Bosea vaviloviae: one gene and its partners. The protein of the gene in region 1 interacts with the protein of each later gene in a pairwise test. Links are inferred from orthologs where the notes say so. Each region holds a gene or a part of one and is shown in the gene's direction. Other genes may lie near its edges. The genes, in order: BHK69_RS04925, cyoB and dnaE.

Evidence for each region.
Region 2: the proteins of BHK69_RS04925 (region 1) and cyoB interact in binary tests that used the Escherichia coli proteins (3 or more experiments, as listed by UniProt). The link is inferred for Bosea vaviloviae from one-to-one orthologs.
Region 3: the proteins of BHK69_RS04925 (region 1) and dnaE interact in binary tests that used the Escherichia coli proteins (3 or more experiments, as listed by UniProt). The link is inferred for Bosea vaviloviae from one-to-one orthologs.

The regions. Positions count from the first base shown.
Region 1 is NZ_CP017147.1:1,037,664-1,046,946, reverse strand. Bases 4,846-7,806 are described here. They hold BHK69_RS04925 (aminotransferase), read left to right. Parts: upstream 4,846-5,730; coding sequence 5,731-6,882; downstream 6,883-7,806. Other genes in these bases: BHK69_RS04920 (hypothetical protein), read right to left, coding at 6,914-7,806; BHK69_RS04930 (cobyric acid synthase), read right to left, coding at 4,846-5,361. Outside these bases: BHK69_RS04950 (MraY family glycosyltransferase), read left to right, coding at 1-247; BHK69_RS04945 (NAD-dependent epimerase/dehydratase family protein), read left to right, coding at 240-1,166; BHK69_RS04940 (nucleoside-diphosphate sugar epimerase/dehydratase), read right to left, coding at 1,093-3,054; BHK69_RS04935 (TetR/AcrR family transcriptional regulator), read right to left, coding at 3,115-3,711; more of BHK69_RS04930, read right to left, coding at 3,883-4,845; more of BHK69_RS04920, read right to left, coding at 7,807-8,236; BHK69_RS04915 (RidA family protein), read right to left, coding at 8,348-8,698; BHK69_RS04910 (YqaA family protein), read right to left, coding at 8,772-9,227. UniProt on the Escherichia coli protein: Shows aminotransferase activity with methionine and histidine as substrates, and to a lesser extent also with phenylalanine.
Region 2 is NZ_CP017147.1:2,060,293-2,069,540, forward strand. The notes cover bases 3,410-6,335. They hold cyoB (cytochrome o ubiquinol oxidase subunit I), read left to right. Parts: upstream 3,410-3,845; coding sequence 3,846-5,825; downstream 5,826-6,335. Other genes in these bases: cyoA (ubiquinol oxidase subunit II), read left to right, coding at 3,410-3,804; cyoC (cytochrome o ubiquinol oxidase subunit III), read left to right, coding at 5,829-6,335. Outside these bases: BHK69_RS09680 (caspase family protein), read right to left, coding at 1-951; BHK69_RS09685 (MFS transporter), read right to left, coding at 1,120-2,451; more of cyoA, read left to right, coding at 2,635-3,409; more of cyoC, read left to right, coding at 6,336-6,461; cyoD (cytochrome o ubiquinol oxidase subunit IV), read left to right, coding at 6,458-6,832; BHK69_RS09710 (SURF1 family protein), read left to right, coding at 6,934-7,677; BHK69_RS09715 (ATP-binding protein), read left to right, coding at 7,718-8,953; BHK69_RS09720 (response regulator transcription factor), read left to right, coding at 8,943-9,248. UniProt on the Escherichia coli protein: Cytochrome bo(3) ubiquinol oxidase is the terminal enzyme in the aerobic respiratory chain of E.coli that predominates when cells are grown at high aeration.
Region 3 is NZ_CP017147.1:4,434,618-4,444,951, reverse strand. What follows is about bases 1-4,012. They hold dnaE (DNA polymerase III subunit alpha), read left to right. Parts: upstream 1-338; coding sequence 339-3,812; downstream 3,813-4,012. Also shown: BHK69_RS20280 (FkbM family methyltransferase), read left to right, coding at 4,022-4,717; pncA (bifunctional nicotinamidase/pyrazinamidase), read left to right, coding at 4,791-5,525; BHK69_RS20270 (helix-turn-helix transcriptional regulator), read left to right, coding at 5,535-6,227; BHK69_RS20265 (VOC family protein), read left to right, coding at 6,298-6,669; BHK69_RS20260 (EVE domain-containing protein), read left to right, coding at 6,680-7,120; BHK69_RS32245 (hypothetical protein), read left to right, coding at 7,254-7,670; BHK69_RS20255 (30S ribosomal protein S2), read left to right, coding at 7,916-8,920; tsf (translation elongation factor Ts), read left to right, coding at 9,099-10,022; pyrH (UMP kinase), read left to right, coding at 10,231-10,334. UniProt on the Escherichia coli protein: DNA polymerase III is a complex, multichain enzyme responsible for most of the replicative synthesis in bacteria. This DNA polymerase also exhibits 3' to 5' exonuclease activity. The alpha chain is the DNA polymerase catalytic subunit.

The DNA.
Region 1 (9,283 bases):
GGCGCGTGGCGAAAAAATCTGGGAGGCGCATCGCTCGCATCTCTACCAGCAGGCGACCACGAACGGCTTCAGCGTGCTCGGCATCGTCACGCGGATCGCCATCCTGAACCTGGTCCTGATCGCGCTGGCCGCGCTCAGCCTGCGTATCCCCGGCCTCTGGGGACAACTCGCCTGCCTTGCAGTGGCACTGCTGCTGACCGCGGCTCTGCTGCGCGCCTTTGCCCGCCCGAAGGCCACCCATGGCTGAGCCGCGTATCCTCGTGACCGGCGCGAGCGGCTTCGTCGGACCACATGTCGTCGCGGCGCTGCGCGATGCCGGCTATCGCCTGCGACTGACGCAGCGCCGCGCCACCGCGGCCCCACCCGGCATCGAAACCGTCGTAACGGGCGACATGAGCGCGCCCATCGACTGGCGAGCCGCGCTGGAAGGCGTCGACCATGTCGTGCATATGGCCGGGCTCGCCCATGCCGGCCCCGGCCTCGATGAGGCGCTCTACCGGCAGATCAACACGCAGGCGACGCTGGATCTCGCTGAAGCCGCCAGGCAAGCGGGCATCGCGCGCCTGATCTATCTCTCCTCGATCAAGGCGCTGAGCGGGGCTTTCGACGGACCGCCCTTACGCGACGACGACAGCCCGGCGCCCGACGACGCCTATGGCCGCTCCAAGCTCGCCGCCGAGCAAGGCCTGGCCGGGCTCGATCTCGACTGGGTGAGCCTGCGCCCGGTTCTGATCTACGGGCCGGGCGTGAAGGCCAATATGGCGGCGCTGCTCAGGCTCGCACGCCTGCCCTTGCCCCTGCCGCTCGGCGGGCTCAACGCGCCGCGCTCGCTGCTGGCGGTGGAGAACCTGGCTGAAGCGATCCTGTTCGCACTGACGCCGGCCTGCCCGTCCCGCAGGAGCTATATCGTCTCGGATCCCGAGCCGATCAGCGTCGCGGAGATCATCACGGCGATGCGGGCGGGCCTGGAGCGCAAACCCGGACTGATTCCCGTGCCCGCACGATGGCTCGGCCTTGCCGCCCGTCTTGCCGGCAAGCAGGACGCCTTCGCCAAGCTGAGCGGCGGGCTCATCGCCGCGCCGGACGCTCTGCTCAGGGCCGGTTGGCGGCCGCGGGTCGCGATACCGGCAGCTCTGGCCCGGCTTGCGGCTTCGCCCGCAGCCTGAAATCGGGGATCGCCTCGTCGAGGATGGCCTCGGCGGCGGCGCGCTCGTCATTCTTGATGCCGACTTCGAGCCGCGCCAGCCAGCCCTGCATGCGCGAACGCCCGGCGAAGATCGGCTTGGCCGCCATGACGCCGTCGAGCCCCGTCTCGGCCTTGGGCTCGTCGCGCGCGAACAGGATCTCGTTGAGGCGCTCGCCCGGCCTGACGCCGGTGACCGCGATCTCGATATCGATGCCGGGCTCATAGCCGGCCAGCCGGATCATCCGCTCGGCCAGGTCCATGATTTTGACGGGCTGGCCCATCTTGAGGATGTAGACGGCGGCGCGCTCGGCCTCGGGCTCGTCGCCGCGTGCATGCGAGGCGGCGGTCAGGACGAGATCGCAGGCCTCGCGGATCGTCATGAAATAGCGGATCATCTCCGGATCGGTCACCGTCACCGGACCGCCGCGCTCGATCTGCGCCTTGAATTTCGGCACCACCGAACCGACCGAGCCCAGCACATTGCCGAAGCGCACGGCGACCAGCCGCATGCCGGCGGCGGCGGCGACGAACTCGGCATCGCGCGACTGGACATACATCTCGGCGAAACGCTTGGTCGCGCCCAGCATCGAGACGGGCTCGATCGCCTTGTCGGTCGAGATCAGCACGAAGATCTTGGCGCCGGCCGCGATCGCGGCGTCCGTCACATTCACCGAGCCGAAGACGTTGGTCTTGATGCCTTCCGTCCAGTCGGCTTCCAGATAGGGCACATGCTTCAGCGCCGCCGCGTGGATGACGATGTCGGGCGCGAAGGCGGTGAAGAGCGGCGTGATGCGGGCGCGGTCGCGCACATCGGCCAGCGCGCCATTGACCACGGTCTGGTGGCCCTGGGCGATGAGCTCCTCGGTGATCTGGAAGAGCGCAGGCTCCGAGCTCTCGACGATCAGCAGTTCGGCGGCGCCGAAGGCGGCGCAACGCAGGCAGATCTCGGAACCGATCGAGCCGCCGCCGCCGGTGACCAGCACGCGCTTGCCCTTCAGGAAGGAGCCCAGGCGCTCGCGATCGATCGTGACCGTGGGGCGAACCAGCAGATCCTCGATCTCGAGCGGTGCGAGCTCGGTGTCGCGCATGCCCTCGCCCAGGCTGTCGACGCGCGAAATCGGCAAGGCGAGCTTGCGCGTGCGCGCCAGCCATTTATCGGGCTCGGCTTCGGGAACAAGCGCGCTCGCCGTTGCGACGATGCGGCGGAAAGGCTCGCCGCGCTCGGCGGCGTCCAACGCCACCGTCTCGATCTCCGCCAGCAGGCCCAGCACCGGAACACCGCGGATCGACTGGCCGAGATCATCCGCGCGCGGCGACAGGATGCCGGCCGGCCGCAGATTGCGCATGGTGCCGGCCTCCATGGCGCGGATCACCATCTCGACCTCGACGCCGCGCCCGAGCAGCAGCGCCGGCAGGGTCTGGCCGCGCTGCGCCAAGTGCTTGGAGCGGGAGTATTTGAAATAGCGATAGGCGAGCCTGGGGCCGCCGAGCAGCGCGTTCTGCACCAGCCAGTAGAGCGCGATGGTGATCTTGCCGAAGAAGAACGTGCCATAGAGGTTCGGCGCAACCAGGACATAGTCGGCCACGAGCAGGGTCAGGCTCAGGATCGAGACCGCCTTGACGATGTTCGACAGGTCCGGCAGCGAGGCGAAGCGCCATTTCGAGCGGTAGAGCGAGAAGAACCAGTAGACCAGCCCGGCATAGGCGACGAAGAACGGCAGGCCGCGCGGCAGCAGCCTGAGATGCTCGGCGAGCTGCCAGTTCTCGAAACGGATGACGAAGACGAGCCAGATCGCCAGCGCCGTGACCACGAGATCATGGACGATGACGGCGAGCTTCTTGAGATTCTGTTTGGAGAAAGAGGCCATGGCAGGCGGGGTATCCCGCTCCCCGGAGGGCTTGTCAACGCAAGCGGAGGCCGGAGCCGCTCAAGCGGCGCCGACCGGCGGCTCCAGCGCGGCCATGATGAAGTCGATCATCTCGTCGATGCTGGGCCCCGGCATGCGCGAGCATTGCGACATCAGCAGCGGGTGATGAAAGCGGATCATCGCCGTGCGGATGCAGCGGGTGGCCTCACCGGGATCGACCTTCCGGAACGCCCCGCTCTCGACGCCCTCAGTGACGACCTTGCACATCAAGGCGTCGAACCGGGCGATATGGCCCAGGATCGCGTCCCAGCTCTCCTCCATTGCCGCGCAGACCATCTCATGCATGCGCTGCTGGTCGGCATAGCGGGCCTGGTTGATGCGGTAGGAGGTCTGCAGCATGTCGCGCAGGCGGTCAGTCACCGGCCGGTCCTGAGCCGCGATCTCAGCCAGCGCCGCTTCGTGCTCGCCCTTGTAGCGCGCCAGCACCGCCTCGTTGATCGACTTCTTCGAATCGAAAAAGCGATAGACGTTGGCCGGGCTCATGCGCAGCGATTTGGCGATGTCGGCAACCGTCGTCTTCTGGTAGCCGATGTCGCGAAAGAAGCGCTCGGCCGTGTCGACGATGGTTTGCCTGGTATCGCGTTCAGGATGGCTCAACGCGGTTGTCCGATGTGCTGATTGGCAGGCAGTCTTCGGAATTTGTTGGTATGACGAATTTCATCATTCGTCAACTTCATGACAGACAAAGACTTTAGCCGATTTGTGCAAGGTGCCGATTGCACATTCTTGCCGCCGATCGCCCCCGGACAGCGGGCGATTGCACCCGGCTCAGGCGAATCCGGCCCTCTGCCGCGCCAGCGCCAAAAGCGCCTCGACATCGAGATGGGCCGCCAGATGGTCCGCCAGCCGGTCGAGCGTGGCATCGACATCGGCCTCGTAGGAGAATTCAGAGGCAACGCCGCCGACCGCCGCAAGCCAGGCCGTGCGGACCGGATCGGCCGAGAAGACGCCATGCAGATAGGTGCCGACGACGCGGCCATCCGGGCTCGCTGCACCGTCAGAGCGGGTACCGACGCGAAACGGCGCTCTTGCGGTGTCGGCGCCCTGCGTGCTGCCGAGATGGATCTCATAGGCGCGGCCGCTGGCACCGCTCGCCGCATGGGCGATATCGACCTCGCGCACGGTCTTCTCGCGATCGAGCACCGTTTCGACATCGAGCAGGCCCAGCCCCGCAGCTTCGCCGGCCGGCCCCTCCAGGCCGAGCGGATCGCGCACGACACGGCCCAGGATCTGATAGCCGCCGCACAGGCCCAGCACATGCCCACCACGCCGCCGATGCGCCAGGATGTCGATATCCCAGCCCTCGCTGCGCAGAACGGCGAGATCGCGCAGCGTCGTCTTGGAGCCGGCAAGGATAATCAGATCCGCGTCGCCCGGCAGCACCTCGCCACGCCGGACCAGGACGAGATCGACGCCGGGCTCGGACTTCAGCGGATCGAGATCATCGAAATTGGCGATGCCCGGCATCACTGGAACCGCGATCTTCAGGCCGGCGCCGGGCTTGCGCGCGCCCGAGCGCAGGTCGAGCCCGTCCTCCGCCGGCAGCCTCGCGGCTTCCGCGAACCAGGGCACGACACCCAGGCAGGGCCAGCCGGTCGCGGCCTGGATCGTCTCGACGCCGGCGCGAAACAGGCTGGCGTCGCCACGGAAGCGGTTGATGGCGAAGGCCCGGAGCATGGCGCGATCGGCCTCCTCCAGCACCGCATGCGTGCCAACGAGGCTGGCGATGACGCCGCCGCGATCGATGTCGCCGATCAGGATCGCAGGCACGCCGGCCGCACGGGCGAAGCCGAGATTGGCAATGTCGCGCGCGCGCAGATTGGTCTCGGCCGGCGAGCCCGCGCCTTCGACGATGACCAGATCGGCCCCAGCGCATAATCGCTCGAAGCTTTCCAGCACCTGAGGCAGGAAGTCGCCGCGCCTGGCATAGTCGCCAGACGCCAGATGGCCGGCGACACGCCCCTGCAGCACGATCTGGCTGCCGGTCTCGCTTTCGGGCTTGAGCAGCACCGGGTTCATGTCGACATGGGGCGCGATGCGGGCGGCGCGGGCCTGCAGGGCCTGGGCGCGGCCGATCTCGCCGCCCGGCGTCGCCGCCGCATTGTTGGACATGTTCTGCGGCTTGAATGGCGCGACCTTCAGCCCGCGATCGGTGAAGAGGCGGCAAAGCCCCGCGACGATCAGGGATTTCCCGACATTGGAGCCGGTGCCCAGGATCATGATTGCGGGGGTGCGCGCTAAGCTCATGCGCTGTGATTAGAGCATGCCCGCGCAAAGGGGGAGCCGGTTTTCGGCATCATGCCCGCACCGTCGCCGAGAGCTGCAGGCAGTAGCCGCAGCAGTCTCTGAAGACGCGGTGCAAAAAAGGGGGGTCACCGGTTCACGCCAATATCCCGCAACGTCAAAGGGGCGAAGCCGCCGCGGGCGCCCGTCGTGAACCGGCTTGGACAGATAAGCATTGATCGCTGACGAATGTCAACATTCATCACTCCATATTCCGCCGGGCCAATCCACGAATCCTCGCTTGACCATCCGGGATGCGCTGCGGCCCATGGCATGGTAGAGGCCCTGCCTGCTTTCGCCCAGAACAGCTTCGCTCGAGCCGGCCCGATGACGATGAACCCGATCTTCTCCGCCCTGCAGACCAGCGTTTTTGAGGTGATGTCGCGGCTCGCGCGCGAGACCGGCGCCGTCAATCTCGGCCAGGGCTTTCCCGATGACCCCGGCCCCGAGGATGTCCGGCGCAAGGCGGCCGATGCGGTCATCAATGGCTGGAACCAATATCCGCCGATGATGGGCCTGCCCGAGCTGCGCCAATCCGCCGCAACCCATTTCAAGCGCTGGCAGGGGCTCGATCTCGACCCCGACGCCGAGGTGATGGTGACCTCGGGCGCAACCGAGGCGATCGCCGGCGCGCTGATGGCCCTGATCACGCCGGGCGACGAAGTCGTGCTGTTCGAACCGATGTACGACGCCTATGTGCCGCTGGTGCGCCGCGCCGGGGGCATTCCAAAATTCGTGACGCTGACGCCGCCGGCCTTCGGGCTGAGCGAGGAGGCGCTCGCCAAGGCGTTCTCGCCGAAGACCCGCGTCGTGCTGTTCAACAACCCGCTGAACCCGACCGCGACGATCTTCAGCGAGGCCGATCTCGATCTGCTCGCCGCTTTCTGCGTCCGGTTCGATGCGGTCGCGATCTGCGACGAGGTCTGGGAGCATGTCGTCTTCGACGGCCACAGGCACAAGCCGATGCTGTCGCGGCCGGGCATGCGCGAGCGCACGGTGAAGATCTCCTCGGCCGGCAAGGTCTTCTCGCTGACCGGCTGGAAGGTCGGGATGGTGATGGCGGCGCCGAACCTGATGCGGGTGCTGGCCAAGGCGCATCAATACATCACCTTCACCACGCCGCCGAACCTGCAGGCCGCCGTCGCCTACGGACTCGGCAAGGATGATTCCTATTTCGAAGGCATGCGCGCCGATTTCCAGCGCTCGCGCGACCGTTTCGCCGCCGGCCTGACAGGGCTGGGCTTCAACGTCCTGCCCAGCGTCGGCACCTATTTCCTGAATGTCGACATCGGCGCGCTGGGGGAGAGCGACGATGTCGCCTTCTGCCAGCGCCTGGTCATGGAAAACGGTGTCGCGGCGATTCCGGTCAGCGCCTTCTATGCGGAAGGAGCGGTCAAGACCGTGGTGCGCTTCTGCTTCGCCAAGCATGATTCGACCCTGGACGCCGCGCTGGAGCGGCTGGCCGATTGGCGAAAAGCGGCCTGACGGCCACTTGCGGGGGGCGGAAGCCCCGCTCTCAAGCCTTGTTCAGCGCCTCGACCAGCGCGCCGGCCTTGATCAGGCGCGCCTCGAGATGTTTGGCATTGGCGGCGAAGCCGGCCGAGCGCATGGCCTCGATGGCGACGGCGATCTGCGTCAATGCCTGCCTGGCGAGAGCCGCGTCCTTGCGCCGTTCCGCAAGCCGCATCATCGGCAGCGCCTGATTGGCTGAACTCGTCGCCCAGAGCAGCGGCACGCTCTCGCGCCGACGCTCCTCAAGAGCTGCGGCGAAGACGGCGATCGCCTCCTCGAATACGACCGGATCGCGGTAGCGCTCGCCCATGGCGACAAGCACGCCGCCCATCTGGTCCTGCAGTTCGGCCCAGCGCAAAGGCTCCCGGGCGCGGTCAACCGCCTTGGCAACCCGGTTGAAACCGTTGAAGGCGCGCTCGAGCAGAGCGAGGTCGTTGCGGCGTCCGCCGAGCGCGGCGCGGGCGCGCGAGATCATGTGCTCGGCCTCAAGCCAGCGCGCCTCGTCGCGGTTGCGATCCCAGACGGCGAGGACCGTGGCGAGCGCCGTGACCGCTTCCTCCAGCAGCGCATCGTCCTCGCGCGATTCACCGATCGTGACGGCAAGCCGGCCGAAGCGGACCGTCAGCGCGTGCCAGAGGAGCGGCGCTTCGTCGCGGTGGAGGTGCTCCACCCCCGCCCGGCAGCGCGCAAGCGCCTCGACACGGAGATCTTCCATGCCGGCAATCTCGGCGAGAGCTTCAAGTGTGGCGGCGAGCGCGTCCTGCGCGCCAGCGAAAGCAACCGTGTCCTCCAGGCTGTCGAGCCCTTCGAGCAAACGGTGCAGCACGGTCACGGCGGCATCATAGCCGTCGCGCCCACCGAAATCCTCGCTGAGCCGCGCCAGCGCCTTCGCCTGGGCGAGCGCGACAGCACGGCTGCGGTCGACATCGGCGAGGCCGATCAGGGCGGACGCCTCGCCATAGCGGCCAGCGGCCTCGCGATAGGCCTCCGGCGTCGTTCGCAGGAAGCTGATTCCCGCGCGGTCGGCCCGATTCTCGCCGATCCGGAGCCGCTGCGCGACCGGCAGCGTCGAGAGATCGCTCGCGCCTCCAATCGAATGGAGTTCAGCTTGAGCAAGCGCCTTATCTGCGTCGGCGAAGCGTCCGTCTGCAAGCGCAGACGCCGCCTCGCTGCGCAGGCGACGGGTTTCCTTGTCGCCGAGCGGCGCGCCAAGCCGGCCGGCCAGAGCGAGGAAATCCACCGCCCTGCGCTCCAGCAGCGCCTCCCCGGGAGGCGCAGAGCCGGGACGGCGCAGCCAGTCGGCAACCATGGCCGGCAGCACCACCATCGGCAGGCCGTATCGCCCGGCGACGCGCGCCAGGAGCGGCGCGAGCTCCTCGGACTGACTAATGGCTGCCTCCCGTCCCGGCTTGGCGCTGGCGCCTTACTTGGCGACGTCTTACTTGGCCGCGATGACCGCGATCTCGACCGTGAACTGCGGCGCGGCGAGCTTGGCCTCGACCGTGGCGCGGCCCGGTGTCGCGCCCGCAACGATCCACTTGTCCCAGACACCGTTCATCTCGGCAAAGGTCGCCATGTCGGCCAGCCAGATGTTGACCATCAGCAGCTTCGTCTTGTCGGTCCCGGCCTCGGCCAGCAGCGAATCGATGATGCCGAGGATATCGGAGGTCTGTTCGGCGACGCTCTTGCCGGCCGCCTTGTCGGCAACCTGGCCGGCGAGATAGACGGTGTCGCCGTGAACGACGGCCTTGGACATGCGGGGGCCGACGCCGATGCGCTGAATGCTCATGCTCTTGTCTCCTGAAAAAGGGCGTTTGCTGGTAGCCCGAGCCGGAAGCTTTCGCAAACGCTAAGGCAGGCCGTCAGGCCAGCGTCGTCCAGCCGGCCCAGAGCGCGCCATAGCGCGCCGCCTTGCCGAGGAGCACGAGCCCGATGAAACGCCCAAGCGGATAGTTCAGCGTGCCCGCCACGAATGTCAGCGGATCACCCAGGACAGGCAGCCAGGCAAAGAGCAGGGACGGCCAGCCGAAGCGCGCGAACCCGCGCTGCGCCCTGGCGAGTTTGTCCGGGTCGGGCCGCAGCCTTGCCGGCAGGCGCTCGACGCCGCCATGGGCGATCAAGCGGCCGAGCCACCAGTTGGCGACAGAGCCTGCGGTGTTGGCGAGACTCGCGACCAGGAACAAAGCCAGCGGCGCGACGGATTTGGCCGCCAGCAGTCCGACAAAGACAATCTCCGACTGCGCCGGCAGCAGCGTCGCGGCAATGAAGGCCGCGCCCGCCATCAGACCGAGAGCGGAAAGATCGAGCTGCTCCAACACCGCCAAAAGTTCCTATCGCGCCGCGTTTTCTTCACGCGAACCGGTATCCACTTCGC
Region 2 (9,248 bases), 1.0 Mb from region 1 along the record:
GGCGACGATGGCGCGCACGCGCTTGGCGAGCGGGTCGCTGGAATAGGCGGCGAGGAAATCGAGATAGCCGCGCATCGTGTCGCGCGCCAAAGCCGCGAGATAAGCCTCGCCGGCGTCGAAATCGCGGATCGGCCTGGAGCGCAATTCGGAGAAGCGGCTGGCCTGCGCTTGCGGGGCGGCCTGGCTGCGTTCGAAGAACAGGAACGGTGCCTGCACGCGCGAGACCTGCCAGGGCAGTTCGGCGCCATGCGTCAGGGCGTCGACGCGCAGGCGGACGCGCTCGAACAGGTCGTCGAGCGGCAGACCGCCCTCCTTGATCATCTCGGAAAGGGCGGTCGCATAGGCGCCGTAGGGCCCCTTGTTGTCGGGGCCGATCGTGCCTGGCGCGGCGTTGAAGGCGAGCAATGTGCCGGGGTCCGGCTGCATCAGGGCCAGGCCGCCGGCGAGGGGCTGCCCGGATCTAGCGAAGCCATTGGCATAGGCGGCGTCGAGCACGACGATGCGCGCCTTCAAGGGCAAGGCCGCCAAGGGCTTGGTGAGGTCGCTCAGCCGAACCGCCTCGAGCGGCACATCGGCGTCGCGCGCGATCCGCGCATCGACCGGGACGAGATAGTTCTCGCCCTCGAATTGCAGGCCGTTGCCGGCGAAATAGACCAGCGCGACGGTGTCGGGCCCGGAGGCACCAGCCTTGTCCAAGAATTCGCGCAGCGAGGAGCGCAGCGTCGCGGTGTCAAGGTCACGCGCCCCGACGACATCGAAGCCGGCGGCTTGCAAGGTCTGTGCGATCAGGCCGGCATCATTGGCCGGTGTTGCCTGCGGGCTCGCCTGATAGGCGCCGTTGCCGATGACCAGCGCGATCCGCTTTTCGAACTGCTGGGCCTGGCTGGGACTGAAACCTACGGCGACGCAGAGCGCGACGACCACCAGTCGCAGGAGATGGAATCCAGGCATTGCGCCCTCCCGGCAAGGACAAGTCAGAGCACTGCAATGTCGAAGCAGCGCCATGAACCGGGATTGAATGAAGTGCGGCCAAATCCAGGCGAATATAGGGAAGGTTTTGGAACCGGAATCGGTTCATCGTAAGCGAAGACGGCCGGCTCTGCCGAGTTGCCGACTGCGTCAGACTTGAGGAGCCTCGGGCTTGCGTCTTTCCCATCTCTGGTTGAGGCGTAGCGCGACCAAGGTGCAGGCCGCGCCCGAGAGCAGATAGGCGCCCGCGGAAATCAAACCGAACTGGGTCGAGAGCAAGAGGGCTGCGAGCGGAGCGAAGCCCGCGCCGAAGAGCCAGGCGAGATCCGAGGTCAGCGCCGAGCCGGTATAGCGAAAGCCTGGGGAGAAGCTCGAGGCGACGGCGCCCGAGGACTGGCCGAAGGAGAGGCCGAGCAGCACGAAGCCGACGATCATGAAGACCGTCTCGCCGACCACGCCGCCGTCGAGCAATTGCGGCGCGAACCCGCTGAAGACGGCTATCGCCACCGCGCAGCCGCCGAGCAGGGAACGCCGCCCGATCCTGTCCGCGATCAGGCCCGAGGCGACGATCGCCGCGATGCCGAAGACGGCGCCGACGGCTTCGATGATCAGGAAGCGCGCCGGCCCCTCCTGCGTGAACAGGAAGACCCAGGACAGCGGAAAGACCGTGACCATGTGGAACATGGCAAAGCTCGCCAGCGGCGCGAAGGCGCCGATCAACACGCTGCCGCCCTGGCTGCGCAGCGTGTCACGGATACGCGCGGGGTGGAGATCGCGGTTCTCGAACAGCTTTTGGTAGTCCGGCGTGGTGACCATGCGCAGCCGGGCGAAGAGGGCCACGACATTGATCGCGAAGGCGACGAAGAACGGGTAGCGCCAGCCCCAGCTGAAGAAATCCTCGGCCGAGAGATTGCCGACGAAGAAGGCGAAGAGCACGCTCGCCACGATCAGCCCGAGCGGCGCGCCGAGCTGCGGGATCATCGCATACCAGCCGCGATATTTGCCGGGGGCGTTGAGGGCCAGCAGCGAGGCCAGCCCGTCCCAGGTACCGCCGAGCGCGATGCCCTGGCCGATGCGCGCGAGCGCCAGAAGCCAGATCGAGGCCGCGCCGATCTGCCCGTAGCCCGGCAGGAAGGCGATGGCCACGGTCGAAGTGCCGAGCAGGAACAGCGCGATCGTCAGCTTGGCGCTTTTGCCATAGGCGCGGTCGACAGCCATGAAGATGACGGTGCCGAGCGGGCGCGCCACGAAGGCCAGGGCGAAGATGGCGAAGGAATACAGCGTGCCGGTCAGGGGATCGAGATAGGGGAAGACGAGCTTGGGAAACACGATCACCGATGCGATCGCGTAGACGAAGAAATCGAAGAACTCGGAGGTCCGGCCGATGACGACGCCGATCGCGATCTCGCCCGGATTGATCTCGCCGTGGCGCGCGTTGACGATCCTGGCGTCGCGTTCCGCTGTCGTTGGTGTCGTTGACATGTGCGCCCGAGCTCGCATCGTTTGGCGATCCGCCGGCCCGTAGCCTGACGGCAGTCCGCTTTTCACTCATGCCCTTCTGACCGATGACAGGCTAGGCGGGGATTGGGCAAATTGTCCAATGTTCGGCTTGATGCTCAGCCGCTAGCGCTCATCCCCACAGATTAATGCTGACAGGTTGGTGCCGTGAGCCGTTTCCGGATCATCGCCGTACTGCCGCTGCTCGCGCTATTGGGCGGCTGCAATTTCGTCGTGCTCGCTCCGGCGGGGGATGTGGCTGCGCAGCAGCGCGACCTCGTCGTCATCTCGACCATCCTGATGCTGCTGATCATCATACCGGTGATGGCGCTCACGGTGTTCTTCGCCTGGCGCTATCGGCACTCCAACAAGGAGGCGCGCTACGAGCCCGACTGGGACCACTCGACCGGGCTCGAACTGGTGATCTGGTCGGCGCCGCTGCTGATCATCATCTGCCTGGGCGCGCTGACCTGGATGGGCACCCATCTGCTCGATCCCTATCGCCAGCTCGGGCGCATCGCGGCCGGCCGCCCGGTCCCGCAGACGGCCAAGCCGCTCGAGGTGAACGTCGTCGCGCTCGACTGGAAATGGCTGTTCATCTACCCGGAATACGGGGTCGCGACCGTCAACGAGCTCGCAGCCCCGGTCGACCGGCCGATCAGCTTCCGCATCACCTCCTCCTCGGTGATGAACTCCTTCTACGTTCCCGCACTCGCAGGCCAGATCTATGCGATGGCCGGCATGCAGACGCGGCTCCACGGGGTGATCAACCGGCCGGGGCGCTATCAGGGCTTCTCGGCCAATTATAGCGGCGCCGGCTTCTCCGGCATGCGCTTCGCGTTCCACGGGCTGACTGATGCCGATTTCGACGGCTGGATCGCGCAGGCGAAGGCGGCGGGAGCGACGCTCGATCGCGCCAGTTATCTGCAGCTGGAGCGGCCGAGCGAGAACGATCCGGTGCGCCGCTATACGAACGTCGATCCGAAGCTCTTCAACGCCATCCTCAACATGTGCGTCGAGCCCGGCAAGATGTGCATGAACGAGATGGCCGCCGTCGACGCCAAGGGCGGGCTCGGCCTGGCCGGCATCGCCAATACGCTACCGCTCTCCTACGACAAATATGCCCGCCGAGGCGCGGTCTTCGGCGCAGATCCGAGCTATGTGCTCAGCGTCTGCACCACCGAGGAGGCCGAGGCGATGCAGGCACGGGCGCCTGCGATGTCGGCTGCGCCCAGGGCGAGCGCGATCCGCGGCGCTGGCCTGCCCCTGCCCAATCTCTCGCTCCGTCGCCTGGACTCGCTGCTGCTTTCCAGCCCGGGCCACCCATCCAATTCCTGAAGCGAGATAGTCCGGTGCCTGACGTTTCCGCTCTCCTCAAGATGATCTTCGGCCGGTTGACGCTGGAGTCGTTCCCGCTGCACGAGCCGATCCTGCTCGTGACCTTCGCCGCGGTCGTGCTCGGCGGCATCGTCGTCGTCGGCGCGCTGACTTACTTTCGCGTCTGGGGCTATCTCTGGCGCGAATGGTTCACCAGCGTGGACCATAAGAAGATCGGCATCATGTACATGGTGCTGGGTCTCGTCATGCTGCTGCGCGGCTTCGCCGACGCGATCATGATGCGCCTGCAGCAGGCCATGGCCTTCAACGGCTCGGAAGGCTATCTCACCGCGCATCACTACGATCAGGTCTTCACCGCCCATGGCGTGATCATGATCTTCTTCGTGGCGATGCCGATGGTCACCGGGCTGATGAACTTCGTCGTGCCGCTGCAGATCGGCGCGCGCGACGTCTCCTTCCCCTTCCTCAACAATTTCAGCTTCTGGATGACGACGGCCGGCGCCGTCCTCGTCATGATGTCGCTCTTCGTCGGCGAGTTCGCGCGCACCGGCTGGCTCGCCTACCCGCCGCTCTCGGGCATCGGCTACAGCCCCGATGTCGGGGTCGATTATTACATCTGGGCGCTGCAGGTCGCCGGCATCGGCACGCTGCTGTCGGGCATCAACCTCGTCTGCACCATCGTGAAGATGCGGGCCCCGGGCATGACGATGATGAAGATGCCCGTCTTCACCTGGACGTCGCTATGCACCAACGTCCTGATCGTCGCGGCCTTCCCGGTGCTGACGGCGGTCCTCGCGCTGCTCTCGCTCGATCGCTATGTCGGCACCAACTTCTTCACGAACGACTTCGGCGGCAGCCCGATGATGTACGTGAACCTGATCTGGATCTGGGGCCATCCGGAGGTCTACATCCTGATCCTGCCGGCCTTCGGCATCTTCTCCGAGGTGACCTCGACCTTCTCGGGCAAGCGCCTCTTCGGCTACACCTCGATGGTCTACGCCACCGTCGTCATCACCATCCTGTCCTATCTGGTCTGGCTGCACCATTTCTTCACGATGGGCTCCGGCGCGAGCGTGAATTCCTTCTTCGGGATCACGACGATGATCATCTCGATCCCGACGGGCGCCAAGATCTTCAACTGGCTGTTCACGATGTATCGCGGCCGCATCCGCTTCGAACTGCCGATGATGTGGACGCTCGCCTTCATGCTGACCTTCACGGTCGGCGGCATGACGGGCGTGCTGCTGGCGGTGCCCCCGGCCGACTTCGTGCTGCACAACAGCCTGTTCCTGGTCGCCCATTTCCACAATGTCATCATCGGCGGTGTGCTGTTCGGGCTCTTCGCCGGCATCGTCTACTGGTGGCCCAAGGCCTTCGGCTTCAAGCTCGATCCGTTCTGGGGCAAGCTCTCCTTCTGGTTCTGGGTGGTGGGCTTCTGGTTCGCCTTCATGCCGCTCTACATCCTGGGCCTGATGGGGGTGACGCGCCGGATGCGCGTCTTCGACGACCCGTCCCTGCAGATCTGGTTCATCATCGCGGGTTTCGGCGCCTTCCTGATCCTGCTCGGCATCGTCGCTTTCCTCGTGCAGATCGGCGTCAGCATCCTCAGGCGGGACAAGCTGCGCGAGACGACCGGCGACCCCTGGGACGGCAGGACGCTGGAATGGGCGACCGCTTCGCCGCCGCCGGCCTATAATTTCGCTTTTACGCCGATCATCCACGACAATGACGCCTGGTCGGACATGAAGCGCCGCGGCTACCAGCGCCCGCTCGACGGCTACAGGGCGATCCATATGCCGAGCAACACGCCGACCGGGATCATCCTTGCCGGCCTGAGCATGGCCGTCGCCTTCGGCCTGATCTGGTACATGTGGTGGCTGGCCGCGCTCGGCTTCGTGGCGCTGCTCGTCGTGACGATCGCCCACACCTTCAACTACCACCGCGATTTCCACATCCCTGTCGAGGAGGTGGTGCGCACGGAAGCGGAGCGTACCCGCCTCCTGGCCGGCGCGGGAGCCTGAGCCATGACGACAGCCGATATCTCTGTGCGGGAAGACGCCGAGACCGTCTTCTATCTGAAGGACGAGCACGACCACCCGGAAGGCTCGAGCACCGCGCTCGGCTTCTGGATCTATCTGATGAGCGACTGCCTCATCTTCGCGGTGCTGTTTGCGATCTATGGGGTGCTCGGCGCCAACTATGCCGCGGGGCCCTCGCCCAAGGACCTGTTCGATCTGCCGCTGGTCGCGCTGAACACGACGATGCTGCTGCTCTCATCGATCACCTATGGCTTCGCCATGCTGACCATGGAGAAGGGCCGCGTCGCGGCGACCCAGGCCTGGCTGGCGGTTACCGGCCTGTTCGGCCTCGCCTTCCTCAGCATCGAGCTCTACGAGTTCCACCACCTGATCGAGATCGGCGCGACGCCGCAGCGCAGCGCCTTCCTGTCGGCCTTCTTCACCCTCGTCGGCACCCACGGCCTGCACGTGACCTTCGGCACGATCTGGCTGGTGACGCTGATGGTGCAGGTCGCCAAGCACGGGCTGATCGCGGCCAACCGCCGTCGCCTGATGTGCCTGAGCATGTTCTGGCACTTCCTCGACGTCGTCTGGATCGGCGTCTTCACCTTCGTCTATCTCACGGGAATGCTGCGATGAGCTCCGAAGCGCATGGCGATCACGGCGGTCATGGCGATCAGGTCGAGGCGCATGGTTCGTTTCGCGGCTATCTGACCGGCTTCCTGCTCTCGGTCGTGCTGACCGCGATCCCGTTCTGGCTGGTCATGAACAACGTCCTGGACAACAAGCAGGCGACGGCGCTTGTGATCATGGCCTTCGCCGTGGTCCAGATCGTCGTGCATATGGTCTTCTTCCTGCACATGAACGGCCGCTCGGAAGGGGGCTGGACGATGCTGGCGCTGATCTTCACGATCATCCTCGTGGTCATCGCGCTCACCGGTTCGCTCTGGGTGATGTACCACCTCAACACCAACATGATGCCCGGCCACGACATGAGCCAGATGCCGTGACACGCACGGCCAGGCGGCAGGGAGTGCCTGCTACGCTGGACGAGCGCGCGCGTGACGACGGCGATGGGGCGGCGAGCGGGCGGGGCCGCAGGCCGCGTTCGATGGGCCTGCTCGTCTGTCTCGGCATTGTCGCCCTCATCGGCGTCACAGGCTTCCTGGCGCTCGGCATCTGGCAGGTTCAGCGCCTTGGCTGGAAGCAGGCGCTGATCGCCCGCGTCGAGAGCCGCATCCATGCGGCGCCGGTGCCCGCTCCCGGCTCGGCGGGCTGGACGACGATCGCCGACGACGAATACCGGCGCGTGCAGATGAGCGGGCTTTTCCAGCAGGGTCGCGCAACCTTCGTGCAGGCGGTGACGGAGCGCGGCGGCGGCTATTGGCTGATGACGCCGCTGCGCACCGATGCGGGTTTCACGGTGCTGGTCAATCGCGGCTTCGTCACGCCGGAGCAGCGCAGTCAACTGAGCGGGCCGGCCTCCGTGTCGAATGGCCAGATTCCAATCGCGCAGGTCACGGTCACGGGCCTCCTGCGCCTGAGCGAACCCGGAGGCGGCTTCCTGCGCCACAACGATCCCGCCGTTGATCGCTGGTATTCACGCGATGTCGCCGCGATCGCCGCAGCGCGCGAGCTCGGCGTTGGCGAGGTCGCGCCCTATTTCATCGACGCCGATGCGAAGCAGGGTCCGGCGGGCTTTCCCGTCGGCGGGCTGACAGTGCTGCGCTTTGCGAATAGTCATCTCGTTTACGCGCTGACCTGGTTCGCGCTGGCGCTCATGCTCGCCGCGGCGGCGGCCTTCGTCATTCGCGGCGAGTATCGGCTGCGGCGCGCAGTGGAGAACGAGCATTAGCGTTCAGGACACCACAAGCCGGAAGAACCTGCTGCTACTCGTGCAGCTGCGCTGGTTCGCCGTCGGCGGCCAGGTGCTGACCATGCTGGTCGTGCAGTTCTGGCTCGGCATCGCCTTGCCGGTGCCGCAGATGGCCGGCGTCATCCTGTTCCTGGTCGGTCTCAACGTCGTCAGCCTGCTGCGCCATCGGCAGAACACCGAGATCAATCACAGCGAACTCGTCGCCGAACTGATGCTCGACGTCACCGCGCTGACGATCCAGCTCTATCTCAGCGGCGGCGCGAGCAACCCTTTCATCTCGCTCTATCTCCTGCAGATCGCGCTCGGCGCCGTGCTGCTCGAGGTCTGGGCGGCCAGGCTCCTGGTCGTCGTCGCCAGCGGCTGCTTCATCGGGCTGATCTTCTCCTATCGGCCGCTCGTGCTGCCGCCGGAACTGGCCGGCGAGCTCCTGACGCTGCACATTCAGGGCATGTTCGTCTGCTTCGTGCTGGCGGCGAGCCTGCTCGTCTTCTTCATCGCGCGGATCAACCGGAACCTGCGCATCCGGGATTTTCACCTCGCCGATCTGCGCCAGCGTGCGGCGGAGGAAGACCATATCGTCAGGATGGGCCTGCTGGCCTCGGGCGCCGCCCATGAACTCGGCACGCCGCTGGCGACGCTCTCGGTCATCCTGAACGACTGGCAGCGCATGCCCGTCTTCAGGAGCGATCCCGATCTCGTCCAGGAGATCGGCGAGATGCAGAGCCAGATCGACCGCTGCAAATCGATCGTCACCGGCATCCTGATGTCCTCCGGCGAAGCGCGCGGCGAGGGGCCGGTCAAGACCACGGTCAATGGTTTCGTTGATGGCCTGGTCGCGGAGTGGCGCTCGCATCGCTCGCCCATCGCGCTCGACTATGACAACCGCTTCAGCCCCGATGACAGCATCGTCTCCGACCCGGCCCTGAAGCAGGTCATCTTCAACGTCTTCGACAATGCGCTCGAGGCCTCGCCGCATTGGGTCGGGGTCACCATCGGCCGGCGCGGCGACGAACTCCTCATCGCGGTGGATGATGCCGGGCCGGGCTTCGACCCGACGATCCTCGCCGAACTCGGCCAGCCCTATCGCTCGACCAAGCAGCGCCCCGGCAGCGGGCTGGGGCTCTTTCTCGTCGTCAATGTGCTGCGCAAGCTCGGCGGCACGGTGACGGCGCGCAACCGCATCGGCCGTGGCGCCCATGTCATGCTCGCGCTGCCGCTGGCGAGCCTCTCTCCGGGAGCTGTCGATGCAGCCTGAACGCACGCTCCTGATCGTCGAGGACGACCCCTCCTTCGCGCGTGCCTTGCGCCGCTCCTTCGAGCGTCGCGGCTACATGGTCTTATCCTGCGACGGCGTTGCCGGCCTGCAGGACCTGCTGGCGACCGCGTCCCCGGGCTATGCCGTCGTCGACCTCAAGCTCGTCGGCGGCTCCGGCCTGGAATGCATCAAGCTGCTGCATGGGCACGATCCGCTGATGAAGATCGTGGTGCTGACCGGCTTTGCCAGCATCGCCACGGCGGTCGAGGCGATCAAGCTCGGCGCCTGCCACTAC
Region 3 (10,334 bases), 3.4 Mb from region 1 along the record:
AGCCGCAAGATTTTGTTAACTGCCATTCATATGTGCAGAACGGAGCTGACCTATAGGCATTGACGAGAACAAAACATGAATTAAACTGGACATAGAGAGAACACAGGAGATGGACATGATCGCTGCGCGCAAACTGGTCGTTGGCTTGGCCGAAATCCTGTCGCTTGGCCTGTTCCTCGGCATGATCTGGATCTGGGCGGCGCTGATGGCGGGGCCACGCGTCTGACCTATCCACAGCGCGGCATGCCACCGCCTCGACGCCTGCCCCGCAACCGCTTCATATGACGCTGGCGCGACGCTGCGAGTCGCGCCCTGAGCAGCGGGCAGGCGAGGGTGGAATGAGTCGAGAATCCGGCGAGGCGCGCATTCTGTCGGAGGTCGGCTTCGTCCATCTTCATGTCCATTCGAGCTATTCGCTGCTCGAAGGCGCGATGACCGTCTCCACCATCGCCAAGATGGCTGCCGGAGACGGGCAGCCGGCACTGGCGCTGACCGACACCAACAACCTGTTCGGCGCGCTCGAATTCTCGGAGAAGCTGGCGAGCTCCGGCTTGCAGCCGATCGTGGGCGTGCAGCTCTCGGTCGATTTCGCGGATGAAGCCGAGGGCGGCCGCAAGCCCGTGCAGCAGGACATACCGCACATCGTCCTGCTCGCGATGACGGAAGGCGGCTACGGCAACCTGATGAAGCTCGTCTCCGAGGCCTGCCTGGCGGCTGGCGGCTCGGGGCAGCCGATCTCGTCGCTGGAGCGCCTGGCGGCGCATCATGACGGGCTGATCGCCCTGACGGGCGGTTATGGCGGTCCGCTCGACCTGGCGCTGCGGGCCGGGCAGACGCCACAGGCGAAAACCCGGCTCGACCAACTCGCCGCCATTTTCGGCGACCGGCTCTATGTCGAGATCCAGCGCCATGAGCGCGAGGGGCAGGCCGCGGTCGAGGCGCATCTGCTGCGGCTCGCCTATGATGCCGACCTGCCGATCGTCGCCACCAACGAACCCTTCTTCGCAAAGCCTGGCGACTTCGACGCTCATGACGCGCTGCTGGCGGTCGCCGCCGGGCGTCTGGTTTCCGACGGCGAACGCCGCCGCGTCACGCCGCTGCATCAGTTCGCCAGCCGCGCCGAGATGAAGCGGCGCTTCGCCGACCTGCCGGAGGCCTTGAGCGCGACCGTCGAGATTGCGATGCGTTGCTCCTGGCGCGTCGGCCTGCGCAAGCCGATCCTGCCGCGCTTCGGCGCGGAAGGGAGCGACGAGGCGGAGGAGCTGGAAGCACAGGCGCGCGCCGGCCTTGCCGCGCGGCTCGCCAAGCACGGCCCGGCTTCCGGCTATACGGTCGAGGACTATGAGAAGCGGCTCGATTTCGAGCTCTCCATCATCACTCGGATGAAGTTCCCGGGCTACTTTCTGATCGTTGCCGACTTCATCAAGTGGGCCAAGGATCACGGCATTCCGGTCGGGCCCGGCCGCGGTTCGGGCGCGGGCTCGCTCGTCGCCTATGCGCTGACCATCACCGACGTCGATCCGTTGCGCTTCGGCCTGCTGTTCGAGCGCTTCCTCAACCCCGACCGCGTCTCGATGCCGGACTTCGACATCGATTTCTGCCAGAACCGGCGAGAAGAGGTGATCGACTACGTCAAACGCCATTATGGCGAGGAGCGCGTCGCCCAGATCATCACCTTCGGTACGTTGCTGGCGCGCGGCGTGCTGCGCGATGTCGGCCGCGTTCTGGAAATGCCTTATGGCCAGGTCGACAAGCTGACCAAGCTCGTGCCGCAGAATCCAGCGAAGCCGATTTCGCTGGTCGATGCGATCGCGGGCGAGCCCAAGCTGCAGGAAGCGGCTGCGGAGGAGCCGATCGTCGCGCGCCTGCTCGAGATCGGCCAGAAGCTCGAAGGCCTGCATCGCCACGCCTCGACCCATGCTGCCGGCGTCGTCATCGGCGACCGCCCGCTCGAACAGCTCGTCGCGCTCTCGGTCGATCCGCGCACCGGCATGCGCGTCACCCAGTTCAACATGAAATGGGTCGAGCAGGCCGGGTTGGTGAAGTTCGACTTCCTCGGCCTCAAGACGCTGACTACCCTGGAGACGGCGGTGAAGCTCATCGCCCAGCGCGGCATCGCGGTCGACCTCGCGAGCCTGCCTTTCGACGATCCCAAGAGCTACGAGATGCTGGCGCGCGGCGAGGTGGTCGGCGTGTTCCAGGTGGAAAGCGCCGGCATGCGTCGTGCGCTCGTCGACATGAAAGCCGACCGGATCGAGGATCTGATCGCGCTGGTCGCGCTCTACCGGCCGGGCCCGATGGATAACATCCCGAGCTATTGCCGCCGCAAGCTCGGTCAGGAAAGCCCGACCTATCTGCACCCCAAGATGGAGCCTATCCTCGCCGAAACGCACGGCATCATCGTCTACCAGGAGCAGGTGATGCAGGTCGCCCAGGCGCTCTCGGGCTATTCGCTCGGCGAGGCAGACCTGCTGCGCCGCGCCATGGGCAAGAAGATCAAGGCCGAGATGGACGCCCAGCGCGACCGTTTCGTGCGCGGCGCCGTCGAAGGAGGCATGACCAAGGATATCGCTTCCGAGATCTTCGATCTTCTGGCGAAATTCGCCGATTACGGCTTCAACAAGAGCCATGCGGCCGCTTATGCCGTGGTGGCTTTCCAGACCGCCTATCTCAAGGCGAATTATCCGGTCGAATTCCTCGCCGCCTCGATGACGCTCGATATGGGCAACACCGACAAGCTCAACGAATTCCGCCGCGACGCCGAGCGCCTTAACATCAAGGTTCTGCCGCCCGCGATCAACCGCTCCGGCGTCGAGTTCGACGTTGCCGATGGCGCGATCCATTATGCGCTCGGCGCGATCAAGGGCGTCGGGCGGTTTGCGGTCGAATCCGTCGTCGTCGCGCGCCGCGCCGGCGGCGATTTCAAGGATCTCGCTGACTTCGCCCGGCGGATCGACACCAAACTGGTCAACCGCCGTACCATCGAGGCGCTGATTGCGGCAGGCGCGCTGGATGCGCTGGAGCCGGAGCGTGCCCGGGCCATGGCGGCGATCGACGGCATGCTGGCACTCTCCAACCGCACGCGTGACGAGGCGGCGGCAGGACAATCCGATTTCTTCGGCGGCGGCATGGTCCAGGAGGCTTTCCGCATCCCGCCCGTCGAGCCGTGGTCACCGGCCGAACGGCTCAGGCGCGAGCATGACGCGGTCGGCTTCTTCCTCTCCGGCCATCCGCTCGACGATTACGAGCACGTGCTCAAGCGCCTGCGCGTGCAGCGCTATGCCGATTTTGCCCAGACAGTGCGCGCCAACGGCACTTCGGTCGCCAAGGTCGCCGTTTCCGTCATCGACAAATCGGAGCGGCGGACGAAATCCGGCTCGAAGATGGGCATCGTCAACCTCTCCGATCCGAGCGGCCAGTTTGAAGCGATCCTGTTCTCGGAGGGGCTGCAGCGCTACCGGGACCTGCTGGAGCCGGGCAGGGCGCTGGTCCTGCGCCTTTCTGCCGTGCTCGACGGCGAGGAGGTTCGGCCCCGCATCGAGGATGTCGAGGTGCTGGACGATCTCGCCGCGCGTCAGAAACAGGATCTGCTGGTCTATCTGCGCGACGACAAGGCGCTGGCCTCGATTGCCGAACGTGTCCGTCCGCGCAGCGACGGCATCAGGGCCGAGGGCAAGATCGCGCTGGTGATGATCCTGAACGACGGCGCGCAGGAGGTCGAGATCGAATTGCCGGGGCGCTATCCGGTCAACCAGCAGATCGCCAATGCGGTGCGCGCCGCGCCCGGCGTGGTCAGCGTCGAATTGCGCTGAAGAGGCGCGAAAGCTGCCTGGGATCGGGTGGGTTTTCGCCTGCGCGATCGGCCGGTGTGTTACCGGCCTTGTGCTGAGCTGAGAGCAATGCTTTCAAATGCAGCGGGAAAGCGTTTTCATCCGGGTGCGAAGCCGTTTCTCACCAGAGGGATGGAGCGGACCTGAATGCCGGGGGGCCTGTCGTGAATCATTATATCGCGCGCATTCCGATGAGCCTTGCGGTGCCCGAAGCGATGCACTGGGCCATCAAGGACGTGCTGGAGGGCGAGTACGAGGCGGGCTATGACGGCGTCGGCCTCGATATCCTCGATATCGGCGCGAATGTCGGTTCTTTTGCGCTCTGGGCAACGGCGCGCTGGCCGGGCAGCGTGGTGACTTCCTACGAACCACATCCCGGCACCTTCGAGTTCCTGAAGCGCAATACGCATCAGCGCCGTGATATCGTCATCGTCAACGCGGCTCTGTTTCCTGGCGGACAGAAGACTGCGAGCTTTGTGAGCCGCTTCGCCGGAGACGGCGAATCCGGACTGGCGTCCTATGCCGGCGATACCTTCGTGGCGGGCGCCATGGTCGAGCGCTACGAGGTCGCTGTCGTGGATCCCGCCAGCCTGGCATCACCGGACATCGTGAAAATCGATATCGAGGGCGGCGAGGGCGATGTGCTGGATCATATCGATCTGTCAAAGACTTCGCTGGTATTGCTGGAGTACCAGAATCGCAAGAACCGCATCCAGCTGGAAGCCCGCCTGAAAGCGGATTTCGACCTGATCGACACCCATGAGCACTCCTGGGATCCGCTGCTCGAACAGCGCTGCTACCGGCCCGATCTGGCGGGCGACGTTTATGGGCGCATGTTTGCAGCCCGTAAGGGCGTGACACGCATGAGGCGCACGGCTGAGGGATGAGCGATGGTGCGCCGCGCCGCTGTGAGCGCTCCGGCCTGACTTGCGGGATTGGACAAGGATGGGGAACGTTTCCATGCTGAATTCCATTGTCGTCGATCGTCGCAGCCTGATCGCGGGCGCGACGGTGCTGAGCATCGCCGCCGCGGTCCGGCCGCTATGCGCACAAGCGCAGGAGAAACCGATGATCGACGCCCGCACCGCGCTCATCGTCGTCGATGTGCAGAACGATTTCTGCCCGGGCGGCAATCTCGCCGTGACCAGGGGCGATGAGGTCGTCGCGGTGATCAATGCGCTGGGCAAGCATTTCGAGACCATCGTCCTGACGCAGGATTGGCATCCCGCCGGCCACTCCTCCTTCGCCACGAGCCATCCCGGCAAGAAGCCCTTCGAACTGATCCAGATGCCTTATGGCCCGCAGGTGCTGTGGCCGGACCATTGCATTCAGGGCAGCAAGGGCGCCGAATTCCGAGCCGATCTCGATCTGCCCCGCGCCCAGACCATCGTCCGGAAAGGCTACCGGCCGGAGATCGACAGTTATTCGGGCTTCGTCGAGGCCGACCGCAAGACGCCGACGGGCCTGGGCGGATACCTCAAGGAGCGCGGCGTCACGCGCGCTGTCGTCGTCGGCCTCGCCACGGATTTCTGCGTAAGCTGGACGGCTCAGGACGCAGCCAAAGCGGGGCTGGAGACGCTGGTCGTCGAAGAGGCCTGCCGCGCGATCGATCTCAACGGCTCGCTCGCCAAGGCCTGGGCGGATATGGCGGCGTTGGGGATCAAGCGGATCAAGGCGGCGGATTTGCCGGGCTGAAAGCTTTACATGTCGCGCTCGCAGCGCCTGCTCGATCTGGTTCAGGTGCTGCGCCGGCATCGCAGGCCGGTCAGCGGCCGCAGGCTCGCCGAGCAAACCGGCATCAGCATCCGCACGCTCTATCGCGATATCGCGACCTTGCAGGGGCAGGGCGCGCCGATCGAGGGGGAGCCCGGCCTCGGCTATGTGCTGCATCCGGGCTTCATGCTGCCGCCGCTGATGTTCACGGAAGACGAGATCGAGGCGCTGGTGTTGGGTTCGCGCTGGGTTGCGGACCGGGCCGATGAGCGCCTGGGCGCGGCGGCGCGCGACGCCATGGCCAAGATCGCGGCGGTTCTGCCGGCTGATCTGCGTGAGCGCGCTGAGGCTTCGGCGCTGCTCGTCGGGCCCGGCGCGGCGATCAGCGAAGGCCGCATCGATCTCGGCCTCATCCGCAAGGCCATTCGCTCTGAACGGAAGCTCGCCATCCTTTATCGCAATGGCAAGGAGGCGCGCTCGGAGCGCGTGATCTGGCCTTTCGCGCTGAGCTTCTTCGATCATGTCCGGATCGTCGTCGCCTGGTGTGAATTGCGGCGGGGGTTCCGGCATTTCCGCGCCGACCGCATCGCCGAATTGACCGCGCTGGAGATGCGCTATCCACGCCGCAGGCTGGCGCTCCTCAAGGAATGGCGCGAGAGCGAGGGCATCCCGCCGCCGGAATAACAGACACTGCCGGAAATTGGCAGCATCGGCATCTAGTGTGACGAGGCCTTCCAAGAACAGGAGCCCCCCGATGCTGGATGCCAATTTCATCATTCTCTATGTCGACAGCCCGCTCGCGAGCGCCCGGTTTTACGCCGACCTGCTCGGCCGCGAGCCGCTCGATTCGTCTGCGACCTTCGCGATGTTCGCCTTGCCGTCGGGCATCATGCTGGGACTGTGGTCGCGCCACACTGTCGAACCTGCGGCGGGGGCGGCTGGCGGCGGCGCGGAGATCGCCATGACGGCCACTGATGCCGCTGCTGTGGATGCCGCCCACGTCGACTGGGCGGCGCGGGGGCTGGCCATCCTGCAAGCGCCAACGGATCTCGATTTCGGCCGCACCTTCGTGGCGCTCGACCCCGATGGCCACCGCCTGCGGGTCTTCGCGCCCGCGCAGGCGTGAGGAGGTCTCGATGAACGGGCACTGGATTGCGGTGGCTGCCGCCGAGCATGTCAGGCGTGGCCTTTCCGGTGGATTCATGCAGGTTTGCCACGGCAAGGGCGCACCGTTGCGGCGCATCAAACCAGGTGACCACGTCGTCTATTATTCGCCGACCGCCACATTCGGCGGCTTGGACCGGCTGCAGGCGTTCACGGCGATCGGGACGGTGCGGGAGAGGGAGCCATACCGAGCCGATATGGGCAATGGCTTCCAACCTTTCCGACGCGATGTCGATTGGCTGGAGGCGCAGGAGGCGCCGATCAGGCCGCTGCTCGACCGATTGCATCTGACCGCAGGGCAGCGAAATTGGGGTTATCAGCTCCGTTTCGGGCTGCTTGGTGTCGAGACACATGATTTCGAGATCATCGCCTCGGCGATGTCGGCTCATGCGGTAAATGCAGCTTCGCTGTAGTGCTGTTTCCCCGCAGAGCTCTCAGTATTGCTGGCTAAGCATCTCTCTGTTGCATCACGAGGCGCGCGAGGCTAATCAGGCGGCGGGTGCGGGAGCTAAAGCATGAAGATCATGCTGAGAATTATAACCAAGGATGGCCGAGATGACATCTCCTAAGAATTTTATTTATATTGTCGGCGCGAGTGCTTTCCTGGCTTCGGGCGCATCGGCGTTGGCCCAGACCCCTACCCAGGCCGACCAGCTCAAGCTCGCCTATCAGGCCGGGCGAAACCAGCTCGGTATTTTGAGCTATTGCAACGACAAGGGCTTCGTCGGCACCGACGTCCTCGACATCCAGAAGAAGTTGCTCGGCATGGTGCCGGTTCCCGCCGACAAGAGCGGTGGCGACTCGGCTGAAGCCCAGGGCCGCACCGGCACCATCGCGGCATGGGCATCCAACAGAATATCGAGACGATCGCCAAGGCGCAGAACGCCACGGCTGAAACCTACTGCAAGCAGATCGGCGCTGTGGTCACGCAGATGGGCGCAGCCCTGCCAAAATAAGGCTTGATCGCCTTCGACAGAACGCGACGCCCCCGACCCTGCGCAACGAGCTTGCGTTGCGGGTCGGGGCATTTGTGCGGTTTGTGATCGCACCAGCCGGCTAACGCCTTGCATTCCCGCGTCATCCCCTGTATGGCGCAGCCCATCCCACATGGGGAGCATCGCTTCATACTCGAAGCGTTCCGGTGACTTGGCAGCTTATGCCTCGTTCATTCGCACCCCAGAGGCTCAACCGGAAGGAATTTTGATACCATGGCTCTGCCAGATTTCTCTATGCGCCAGTTGCTCGAGGCCGGCGCGCATTTCGGCCACCAGTCGCATCGCTGGAACCCGAAAATGTCGCCCTACATCTTCGGCACGCGCAACAACATCCACATTCTTGACCTGTCGCAGTCGGTGCCGATGCTGTCGCGCGCCCTGCAGGCGGTCTCGGATACCGTCGCCCGCGGCGGCCGCGTCCTCTTCGTCGGCACCAAGCGCCAGGCGCAGGATTCGATCGCCGACGCTGCCAAGCGCTCGGCTCAGTATTATGTCAATTCGCGTTGGCTCGGCGGCATGCTGACCAACTGGAAGACCATCTCGGCTTCGATCCAGCGCCTGCGCAAGGTTGATGAGCTCCTCAATGGAGGTGGCACCGGCCTGACCAAGAAAGAGCGCCTGATGCTGGCGCGCGAGCGCGACAAGCTCGAGCGCGCGCTCGGCGGCATCAAGGACATGGGCGGCACGCCCGACATGGTCTTCGTGATCGACACCAATAAGGAAGCACTTGCGATCAAGGAGGCCCAGCGCCTCGGCATCCCAGTCGCCGCCATCATCGACTCGAACAGCGATCCGGACGGCATCACCTTCCCGGTTCCGGCCAATGACGACGCTGGCCGCGCCATCGCGCTCTATTGCGATCTGGTCGCGCGCTCGGCCATCGACGGCATCTCGCGCGCTTCGGGCGACCATGGCATCGATCTCGGCGCCGCCGAGGCCCCGGTCGTCGAGGAGGTTGTCGCTGAGCCCGCCAACGATGCCGGCCCGACCTTCGAGCTGCTGACCGCGCCGCGCGGCGCGCCGGACGATCTCATGAAGCTTTCCGGCATGGGCCCTGAGCTCGTCCAGAAGCTCAATGATGGTGGCCTGTTCCATTTCTGGCAGTTCGCTGCGATGTCGCCTGCCGATGTGACCAAGGTCGATCACGACCTGAAGCTCGCCGGTCGCATCGAGCGTGACGGCTGGGTCGCCCAGGCGCGCGATCTCGCCGACGCGTGATCTTAATTCCGCGACGCGTCATCGGCGCGTCGCGAAAGCGCATTCTTCAATGATGCGAGACGAGCGCCGGCGGCCGGAAACGGAGCGTCGGCGTTCTTCCTTCAAGTGATGTTTCGAGACGAATTGCGCGGCTGGCCCCGATGAGGGCGCAGTCCGCATGACAATAAGGACAAGGCAAATGGCAGCGATCACCGCCGGCATGGTGAAGGAACTCCGCGACAAGACCGGCGCGGGCATGATGGACTGTAAGACCGCGCTCAGCGCCGTCGACGGCAACATCGAGGCCGCGATCGACTGGCTGCGCACCAAGGGCCTCGCCAAGGCCGCCAAGAAGGCCGGCCGCGTCGCTGCCGAAGGTCTCGTCGCCGTTGCGATCGTCGGCCATAGCGGCGTTGTCATCGAGCTGAACTCGGAGACGGATTTCGTCGCGCGCAACCTCGAATTCCAGGCGCTCGCTCATGGCATCGCCAATGTCGCGCTTGAGCGCGGCGGCGACGTCGATGCGGTGCTCGCCCATCACTATCCCGGCGGCGGCACGGTTTCCGAGGCGGTTGCCAACGCCATCGCCACCATCGGCGAGAACATGACGCTGCGCCGCGTCGCCTCGCTGAAGGTTTCGGCCGGCCTGATCGGCTCCTATGTCCATGGCGCGGTCGCCGACGGCCTCGGCAAGATCGGCGTCATCGTCGCGCTGGAATCGACCGGCAACACCGACGAGCTCGCCGTGCTCGGCCGTCAGCTTGCCATGCATGTCGCGGCGACCAACCCGGTTGCGCTCGATCTTGCTTCGGTCGATCCCGAGGTGCTGGCTCGCGAGAAGGCGATCCTGGCCGAAAAGAACGCCGGCAAGCCCGCCAATGTGCTCGAGAAGATCACCGAGAGCGGCCTGAAGAGCTACGCCAAGGAATATTGCCTGCTCGAGCAGGCCTATATCCATGACGGCTCGAAGTCGGTCGGCCAGGTGCTCAAGGAGCTCGAAGGCAAGGTCGGCGCTCCGGTGAAGCTCACCGGCTTCGCGCGCTTTGCGCTCGGCGAAGGCATCGAGAAGGAAGAGCAGGATTTCGCGGCGGAGGTCGCAGCCGCCGGCGGTACGACGGGCTGAAATGCCGGTTGACGATTGAGAAAAAGGCCGCGCCCAGCGCGGCCTTTTTTGTAACAAGATGGCTGCGGATACGAATCGAGTTCGCGTTGGAGCATCGGCCCGAAAAGTGGGAACCGGTTTTCGGGACAAGCCGATGCAAGATCAAAGCCCTACAGCATCAGATCGAATACGATATTCGACCTGATGCTGTGGCCAGGGAGACGAATCCGTGAGACCTAAACGCGTCCTTGTGAAGCTCTCCGGCGAAGCCCTTGCGGGACAAGCGGGATCTGGCCTCGACGGCCACACGCTGACAGCGCTGGCGGCTGACAT